Regions from separate parts of the Polaribacter batillariae genome, predicted to be linked through region 2. Evidence: riboswitches for the same ligand, from Rfam matches in the RefSeq annotation. Region 2 holds a riboswitch; each other region holds the start of a gene.
The links. Region 2 has a riboswitch for cobalamin ahead of JL193_RS00610 (TonB-dependent receptor domain-containing protein). Riboswitches for the same ligand answer to the same signal wherever they lie in the genome.

Region 1: another riboswitch for cobalamin. It lies ahead of JL193_RS09760 (DUF5074 domain-containing protein); the one in region 2 lies ahead of JL193_RS00610 (TonB-dependent receptor domain-containing protein).
Region 3: another riboswitch for cobalamin. It lies ahead of metE (5-methyltetrahydropteroyltriglutamate--homocysteine S-methyltransferase); the one in region 2 lies ahead of JL193_RS00610 (TonB-dependent receptor domain-containing protein).

The regions. Positions count from the first base shown of each region.
Region 1 covers NZ_CP071795.1:2,239,219-2,242,502, forward strand. Annotated here, with positions in the region: gene JL193_RS09750 (GNAT family N-acetyltransferase) at 1-216, opposite strand, end outside; gene dinB (DNA polymerase IV) at 279-1,361, opposite strand; cobalamin riboswitch at 1,425-1,647, shown strand; gene JL193_RS09760 (DUF5074 domain-containing protein) at 1,789-2,859, shown strand; gene JL193_RS09765 (alpha/beta hydrolase family protein) at 2,962-3,284, opposite strand, start outside.
Region 2 covers NZ_CP071795.1:135,157-138,440, forward strand. Annotated here, with positions in the region: gene JL193_RS00600 (bifunctional adenosylcobinamide kinase/adenosylcobinamide-phosphate guanylyltransferase) at 1-481, opposite strand, end outside; gene JL193_RS00605 (ABC transporter substrate-binding protein) at 580-1,515, shown strand; cobalamin riboswitch at 1,529-1,756, shown strand; gene JL193_RS00610 (TonB-dependent receptor domain-containing protein) at 1,786-3,284, shown strand, end outside.
Region 3 covers NZ_CP071795.1:2,994,191-2,997,474, forward strand. Annotated here, with positions in the region: gene metE (5-methyltetrahydropteroyltriglutamate--homocysteine S-methyltransferase) at 1-1,957, opposite strand, end outside; cobalamin riboswitch at 2,145-2,334, opposite strand; partial or broken gene JL193_RS13265 (hypothetical protein) at 2,515-2,750, opposite strand; gene JL193_RS13270 (thiamine diphosphokinase) at 2,756-3,280, opposite strand.

The DNA of each region.
Region 1 (3,284 bases), 1.8 Mb from region 2:
TAGTTCCATAGAAATATTGTCGAACTTTTTAATAGCACCACAACCAACAGGAATCTTATCAACATAAGCCAAAACAATATGTTTTAAAATATTAATATTATTAAACTGATTGTAGAAATCATGCTCATCTTCATCCGTGATTTTTAAATATGCATCTAATTCTTTTACCAAATTTTTAAAATCTTGGTTTTCTGAGTTGGTTCTGATAATTTTCATTTTCGTAATTTTTAGACCTGACAGGTTTTTGAAACCTGTCAGGTCTTCAAAGAAACTGTGCGTTAAAATTCAAATTTTAACTGTACCCAAACAGGTTCTTTAATTTCTGTGTTTAAATTTCCGAAAGAAATTCCTAATAAACGCACAGAATTTGTTAATTTATCTTGAAATAACAATTCTTTTACCACAGGAAAAAACTCTTTTTTTGTTTGCATAAAATTGGGTTTTGTTTTGCTTCTTGTTTGCTGTGTAAAATCGGAATATTTAATTTTTAGAGTGATGGTTTTTCCTTTTGTGTTGTTTTTTAGCATTCTTCGTTCCAATTCATCTGCAATTTTTTCTAACTTTTCAATCATAAAAATTTCTGATGAAATGTTTTCGTTAAACGTTCTTTCGGCTGCTAAAGATTTTCGAATTCTATTCGGTTTTACAGGGCTATTATGAATTCCGCGAACAATATTGTAATAATGCGAGCCCGATTTTCCGAATAAAGTAACCAGTTCTTCCAACGATTTTTTCTTTAAATCGTTTCCAACAAAAATGCCCAAATTGTACATTTTTGCGGCGGTTACTTTACCTACACCGTAAAATTTATTTACCGGTAATTCTTCTAAAAATTGAATAACCTCTTTTGGATGCACTGTTTTTTGTCCATTAGGTTTGTTAATATCCGAAGCTATTTTTGCGATAAATTTATTAATAGAAATTCCTGCAGAAGCTCGCAAACCTGTTTCTTGATAAATACGTTCTCGAATTTCTCTGGCAATATCGTTTGCAGACGGATTTCCTTTTTTATTTTCGGTAACATCTAAATAAGCTTCATCTAAAGAAAGGGGTTCTACTAGATCTGTATATTCGTAAAAAATCTCTCTAATTTTTGCTGATAGTTCTTTATAACGTGCAAAATCTGACTTTACAAATATTAAATGTGGGCACTTTTTTTTAGCCAAAACATTACTCATAGCAGATTTTACCCCAAATTTTCTTGCCTCATAACTTGCTGCAGAAACCACGCCTCTATCTCCACCACCACCAACAGCAATTGCTTTGCCTCTTAATTCTGGATTATCTAACTCTGCCACAGACGCATAAAATGCATCCATATCTACATGAATTATTTTTCGAAAAGGAGGTTCTAATTTCATTTTAACAAAATAAGGGAGTTTCTTAACAGTTCTATTTTTTTTTATCTCTAAAAAGTAAATACTTTCGCCGCATAAAGTATTGGTTTTTATGTTCGATGTATTGAATGTAAAATTAAAAGGGAATCAGGTGATTTTTTAGTTAAAAAAATCCTGAACTGTTCTCGCAACTGTAAGCTTCGTCTTGTAAAAAGATGTCTGTTAAATCTCACACCACTGTTTAAAAATTTAAATGGGAAGGTTTTAACAAAAAGTAAGTCAGGAGACCTGCCAGTGCTCAAATTCGTGTTTTTATGCTTTCGAGAAAAAGGCAGAAGACTATTATTTTTTGTTCGACATACGTATTTTTTTGTTTGATTATTTTTTAATCTAACCCATAAGATGCAATGTGTATGCGAATTTTTAAACCGTAACCTAAAACCCAATTATAATGAAGAATTTTTATGCTGCATATGCATTTTTATGCATTTTCGTATTTGCATCTTGCTCTAAGAAAACAACGTCGAAAATTGAAGAAGAAGCTGTTTTCGATTCCACCTTTATTTTAACATTAGAAAGCGATAAAACAGCCATTAACTTTTTAAATAGCGGTGCTTTTTTAACACCAAATGTGTACGAATCTACTGATAGAGAATCGATTTCTTTTTCGAGTTTCGACAACGCTTTGTTTGTTGTTAGTAAAAAAGGGCCCAATTACATTACACAATTTAACGTAGAGAATTTAAATGTTGATAACGTGGTGACCAGTTCCGACCTTACTGCACCTTCTTATTTAGAAATGTATTCGGCTACAGAGGGCTTGGTTATTGGAGTTTCTGGAAGAGGAAGGCGTAAAAAATATAATGTTGCTCCCGTAAATATAACCACTGGTATTGGTAATAAAATAGATGGCTTTTCTGACAATATTTTGTACAATAATGCTGCTTTAGTAACCGATGGAAATACTGTTTTAGTTGCAGATGGTAAAGATTTAAAAGCAATGAATACTACCACAAAAGAAATAACTACCTTGTTAACTTTTGCCGAAAATATTTCTGGTATTTTAAAGAACAAAAATGGTACAATTTGGGTCGCTACAGAAAAAAGAACCGAAAAAGCGGCGTTTACAAAACTAAATAAAGATTACTCTATAAACGAAGTGGTTACTGTTACAGATAATACTATTAATTTATTTAAAAACAGTCTTTTAAGTTTAAATCGTTCTAGTTTTACAGCTTATTGGTCAGAGGCTGCTTCTGGTAAAATTTACAGATTTAATACTATCACAAAATTAGTAGAAGAGTTTGTAACACCAGCCACAAATAATGTTGCTTTAACAACCGTTGTAAAACAACACCCTGTTACCAAACAAGTTTTTGTAATAGGTTTAGAAGATTTTTTAGACCCTGATAATAGTATTATCGCCATTTATAATGATGATAAATCTTTCGAAAAAAAGGTTGAAAAAGTAGGAACGTCTCCTATCGATATTTATTTTTCCGATAAAAATTTTACAAATTAGGCAAGTTTAAAGTTTTAGTTTAAAAGCGAAATTACCTGTTTTAAAAACAAATAATTTCGCTTTTAATAATCAAAATATAAAAACGTTAACAACTGGGTTAGCCTAACTTTTAGTTATAAAATCAATACAAATTTTAGTAACAGCTGCCAATTCTTTAGACATTTTGTCTTTTTTCCAAGGATGGGAAACATTAAAAACATGGTCTGCATTTTTAATGATTTTTAAAGTGCTTTTAGGGTTCCAAGAATGTATTTTTTTACCTTCTTCTACAGAGATTGAGGCATCAGAATCTCCATGAATTATTAGATGTGGAACCTTAATTTTTTGGGCAGACTTCTTAATATTTAGTCGTTCTTCGTTTTCTTTAAAATTAGTGTAAAATTGATAAAAATGAGGCATTAATTGCTTTGTTCTTCCGTTTAAAA
Region 2 (3,284 bases):
CAGAAACCATAAAAGTGGCTTTTGTTGCTTTTTTTGCTATATATTGGTTTACCCAACCTTGCAGTTCTGTAAATTTTCTTCCAATTTCTGTAGAAGCATGAACTCCCATGCCAATTTCATTAGAAATAATAATAATATTTGCCTCAATTTTACAAAGTTTATCTATTTCTTCTTTGGCTAATTTTAGAGAATCTTCTACATTATATTTAGTGTCTGTATAAAAATTTGTAAGCCACAACGTAACACAATCTACAACAATAGTTGTATTTTCAGGAATTACAGCACTTATGTTTTTTTCTTCTTCAATCGTTGTCCAACGTTTATCTCTATCAGAAACATGCCTGTTAACCCGATTTTGAAAATCTTTATCCCAAATTCTAGAAGTTGCCAAATAAATAGGGTTTTTAGAAAGATCTTCTGCCAACTTTTGTGCAAAACTACTTTTGCCAGACCTTTCGCCACCAGAAATATAATGTATCATACATCGTAAAAATTATTCCGCAAAGATTAGAAACATTTATTTAAAAAGGAAAGAATATCGTAAAAGTATGTAAATTTGTATTCTAAAAAATAAAAATAATGACAGTTTCTTCTTTTATGCCAGCAGTTACCCAGATGATTTACGATATGGGTTTGCAAGAATATTTAAACGGAATAACCTTTGAATGTCCTGCTGTTGCATTGGCAGAAAAACAAGTTGCTGTGCGTTATAAATTAGAGGGGCAAGTTTTAACAAGCGAAGAAATAAATACCATTTTTTCTAAAACCAAAGCAGAGGGTGGTACTTTATATTATGTAGATGAACCTATTTTAGAAGAAATTGCGCCAGATATTATTTTTACCCAAGATGTATGCGATGTTTGCCAAATAGATACCGAATGCGTAGCAACTTCTGCATACAAATTGCCTAAAATACCAAAACTAATTTCGATTACACCCAATTCTTTAGAAGACGTTTTTGAGAATGCAATTACCATTGCAACTGCCATGGGAAAAAAAGAGGTAGGTTTAGCATATGTTGCAAAATTAAAGGAACGTATTTATAAAATAGTAGATACACAAAGAGCCAAAAGAATTCAACCTAAAAGTGTGCTGTTGTTAGAGTGGATAAAGCCATTATTTAACTGTGGTCATTGGATTCCGCATCAAATTGGTTATGCTGGTGGAATCGATTTACTCTCACACCCTTCTGGAGATAGCATTGTTATTTCTTGGGATAAAATTGTAAAATACGACCCAGAAGTTTTAATTATTGCACCTTGTGGTTATGGAATTTCTAGAACTTTAGAAGACATGCAATTTTTGGAAGAAAAACCCGAATGGAACTCTTTAAGAGCCGTTAAAAACAAACAGGTTTTTCTTGCAGATTTCGAAATGTTTACCCAATCTTCTGCAGGAACTTTGGTAAACGGAATCGAATGTTTGGCTAAAATAATACATCCAAAACATTTTAAAATTTCTGAAGAATTACAACAAAAATTTACAAATTATAATCAATTATTAGTTTTAGAATAACTTAAAATAGAATACATTTGCAAAGAATTTAGGTTTTATTCAATTATTGAATAAATTAAAAGGGAATTTGGTGAAATACCAAAGCTGTTCCCGCAACTGTAAGTTTGTTTCAAACATAAATATTTTTTGAAACCTCTTTTAAAGAGCTGTTATTAACTCTTTTACCACTGACATTTTTATGTTGGGAAGGTCTAAATAACAGAAAACGAGCCAGGAGACCTGCCTTTATTTTTAACAATTAAAAACTTTCGGGATAAAAGTTAACTGTGTATGAAGAAAATTATATTTTTTATTCTCTTATTTGGTATTGCTTCTCACTTAACCGCTCAAAACGATTCATTAAGAACGGTTTTAAAAGAGGTAATTGTTGTAGCAGATAAAACACTAAAAAAAAATTCTAAAGGTTATAAAATTATAACTTTAAATGATTCTGTTTTGGTGAAAAATACAGAATCTTTTACTACACTTTTACGTTTTAACTCACCTATTTATTTACGAGAATATGGTGCAGGTGGTACAAGTTCTGCAAGTTTTAGAGGTACAAGTGCTTCTAATACTGCCGTTGTTTGGAACGGAATTAATATCAATTCTATCAATAACGGACAAACGGGTTTCAATTCATTAACAGTAAGTTTGTTTGATGTTATAAACATTAGAAGTGGTGGTGGGAGTATAGAATATGGTTCTGGTGCTATTGGTGGTACCGTTCATTTAAATGATGAACTATCCTTTAAGAATAAACAGACTATAGACAACCAATTCGTTTCTTCTTTTGGTAGTTATAATACTTCTAATAATTTATACAAATTTAATTTGTCAAGTCAAAAATTGGCTGTTAAATTAGGTATTTCTTATAATAAGTCAAATAATGATTATCCGCTATTAAAAACCGATTTTAAAAACTCCAATGGAGCTTATAAAAATATAAGTTTTAATACGGGTCTGTCTTACAAACTATCTAGTTTTTCTGAATTAAATTTTTATAGTACATCTTATTTGGGAGACCGTTTATTTTCTGGAGAATTACCTAATCCAACTTCTGCCAACGAAAAATACAAAGATTTTAACAATAGAAATTTGTTGGTGTACAACCATCAAAAAGGAAGCTTTACGAACGAAGTTAAAATTGCTTTTCTAACACAAGAATATCATTATTACGGCGATAAAAATACAGATAAATTTAACTTCGGAAAATCGAACCGTTATTTGATAAATTATCAATTTGGTTATAAAATTCCAAAAATAAATGCAACAATTAACTCTTTTTCTGAATATGAATCTGTTTTTGGAAAAACGGATCAAATCAATACAAAAAATAGAAGACAATTCTCACAATCTCTCATTTACAATCAAAACATAAACAATATTTTCTTTTTCGATACCAAAATAAGGAAAGACTTTAATTCAGATTTTGATGTACCTTTTAGTTATGCTATGGGAATTAAAGTAAATGCATTTAAAAACATTTCTTTTCGAGCAAATGGTTCTAAAAATTATAGAGTACCAACTTATAACGATTTATATTGGCCAGGCCAGGGTAATCCTAATTTAAAACCAGAAACTGCTTTGCAAAGTGAGTTTGGTGTTGTTTTTAATACCAAAAACTTGTCGATAGATATATCTGGGTTTTATATTTCCGCAAAAGATAAAATTGTTTGGACACCAAATGGCGACCCAAATAGACCAGGTATTTGGACACCAATTAACCTTTCTAAAACAATGAATAAAGGAATTGAGTTTACACTTTCGTACCAAAAGAACTTTAATAA
Region 3 (3,284 bases), 1.0 Mb from region 2:
TATGGGTATGAATTTGTCTTTCATCATTAATTCCTGAAGATGCAATTTTAAAAGCATTTATAGCCCATTTTAGGTAGTTTTGCCAATTATTTTTTCTTAGTGGCAGCCCTTCTCTTATTGCAGGTTCGTCTATTTGAATTATTTGAATGCCTGCATTTTCTAAATCTTTAACTTCATCTCTTATTGCCAGTGCAATTTGGTTGCAGGTAACTGCGCGATCTTGGTCGTTTCTTACAAAACTCCATTGCAAGATAGTTACTGGACCTGTAAGCATTCCTTTTACCAACTTAGAAGTTAAACTTTGTGCGTAACGTGTCCATTTTACGGTCATGGGTTTTGGTCTAGAAACATCTCCAAAAATAATAGGTGGTTTTACACATCTACTGCCATAGCTTTGTACCCAGCCAAATTTTGTAAAAACAAATCCGTTTAATTTTTCACCAAAATATTCTACCATGTCATTACGTTCAAACTCTCCGTGAACCAAAACATCAATACCAATTTCTTCTTGCCAATTTATTGCTTTTTCGGTTTCTTTCTTTAGCAATTCTTCATATTCTTTTTGGTTAATTTCTCCTTTTTTAAATTTATTTCTCCAAGAACGCACTTCTTTTGTTTGCGGAAAAGACCCAATGGTTGTTGTAGGGTAAAGTGGAAGGTTAAGTGCTTTATTTTGCAATATTTTTCGAGATGGAAAAGGGTTAAGTCTCTTAGTATGTTTGTTAGAAATACTAGCCACTCTATCTTTAACTGTTGGGTCGTTTATTAAAGGCGATGTTTTTTTACTTTCTATATCCTTGCGGTTTTTTAGAATGGTATTTTTGTTTTTCTCACTGTTATCATCTAAAAATAATTGTTTTAGAGTAACCACTTCGGTTATTTTTTGTTTCGCAAAGGCAAGCCAATTTTTTATTTCTGAAGTCAATACTTCTTCGTTATTTTCGCTATCTAAATCACAAGGAACATGTAATAAAGAACAGCTTGTGCTTATAAAAACTCTTTCTTGCCCTAATACATTTACTGCTTTTTTTATCGTAGCTAACGATTCTCGATAATCGTTTTTCCAAACATTTCTACCATCAACAATACCTAAAGAAATAGATACTTTTTTTGGAGTATTATCTAACACTTCTTTTAGTTGATTGGGGTTTCTTACCAAATCTATATGTAAAGTTTCAACAGGAAGGTTTACTGCAAGGTTTAAATTGTCTTGCAAGCCTTCGAAATAGGTGGCTACAATAATTTTAAGTTTTGGAAATTTTTCTTGTATTTGTTTATAAACCTGTTTTACGGTGTGTTGCTCTTTTTCTGTTAAGTCTAAAGCTAAAAAGGGTTCGTCAAATTGAATCCATTCGGCTCCAGATTCTTCCAACTCAGTTAAAATTTTAAAGTAAATAGGTAATAAGTTTGTTATTAAATCGATTCTATTGAAACCTTGTTCTTTTTCTTTACCTAATAGTAAGTAAGAAACAGGTGCAATTAAAACAGGTTTTGTATTAATTCCTTGTTTTTTTGCTTCTTTGTATTCGTCTATAACTTTTGTTGAAAAAAGACTAAACTGTTGGTCTTTTTTAAATTCAGGAACAATATAGTGGTAGTTGGTGTCAAACCATTTTGTCATTTCCATTGCAGGTACATCTATATTGTTTTTTTGATGTCCTCGTGCCATTGCGAAATATAAATCTAATTTCGATTTAAAATGTAGTTTTTTATACCTTTCAGGTACAGCATTAACAGTAAGAGACATGTCTAAAACTTGGTCGTAAAAAGAAAAATCGTTGCTGGAAATTAGATCTATTCCTGCCTCTTGTTGTAGGTTCCAATTGTAGTTTTTAATACTTTTACCTACTTTTTCTAACTCCTCTTCAGAAATTTTGCCTGCCCAATATTGTTCGCAAGCTTTCTTTAACTCTCTTTTGCTACCAATTCGCGGATAGCCTAAAATGTGTGTTTTCATTTTTTACTTTTAAATAATGAATTAATAATTACTTAAAAGTTCTATTAAAAACTTCTTTTGCTTGTCGAGAAATAAAAATAATAAGTCGAAAAATAATGGCGCACAAACACACATAGATAGCTAAAAAAAATAGCATCTAAATGTTAAAAGGCATCAGAATAGACAAATCACTTCAAATCGCGAAAGCAAAGTCATATCGATAATGGCAGGTCTCCTGACTTGTAACAATTTTTATCGTCCTTCCCATTTCGTTAAAAACAGTGGACCACAAGGATAAAAATCTTTAAATGTTACTTACAGTTGCGCGACAGCTCTGGATTTGCACCAGATTCCCTATTAATCTACAGCTAAGTAAAACCATATCGTACGATGAAATTAAATAAAAGAACTTCTTTCTAAGGCAAAGGTATTATAAAATTTGCTTCGATTTTAATTTAAAGAGTCTTTTAAAAGTAAGGGTTCGTTTTTAACCTTTAAATCTGTGAAAAATAAACAATGTTGGTTGTTGGATATACCAAAATAAGTGACTGCGAAGATAGATTTTTTATGTCTAGAAATTATTCTGAAATTTCTCCACGATGTGGTTTTAAAGCATCTCTGTAAATTTTCATATTGCTTTCATTAACAATAATAAATGCTGAAGAAAACATGGGATTTTTTTCAATAATATTAATTTCTGAGAAAGGAAGTTTTCTGCTTCCGCAAATTCTTTTAAATGAATGGTATGATGTTTTGCGGTTTCTTTGGCATCTTCTCCTCTAAAATCCCACAGTAATTTTATTTTTCTTTCCATAATTTTTAATGATTGATAAAAATAAACAAATCTCCACTATTAAAAGTAATGTTTATATTGTTTTCAATTGCTTTATTTCGAGTTCCAATTCTTTTACGAAAATCTAAATCTTCATTATTTAAAGGGTATTGAAGTCCTTTTGTAGTGATATTTGTAGCTGTTGGAAAAGGAAATAATGAAACTGTTTTGTGCAAACAATTACTAATAAAGGTATTGGGTTCAGCTAAAAAATAATAGCCATGATTATCAAAAAAAGTAAGTTTTAATTTCTCTTTCCATTGAAGCGCTGTGTGTAAATTTCCTAAAAAATGGTCTTGTTCTTTGCCACTTGCGCCAAAAACATCAATCTTATAAAAACCCTTGTCAGAAAGAATTTGTAGCATTTTATCAAAATCTGTAAAATCTTGATTCGAGGTTTGTATTGCCTCAATATCTTCTGGAATTTCTTCTAAAGAATCAAAATCGCCACTAATAAAATTAGGTGTAATATTTTTACTTTTAAATATTGATAAGCGCCATCGGTTACACAAATTG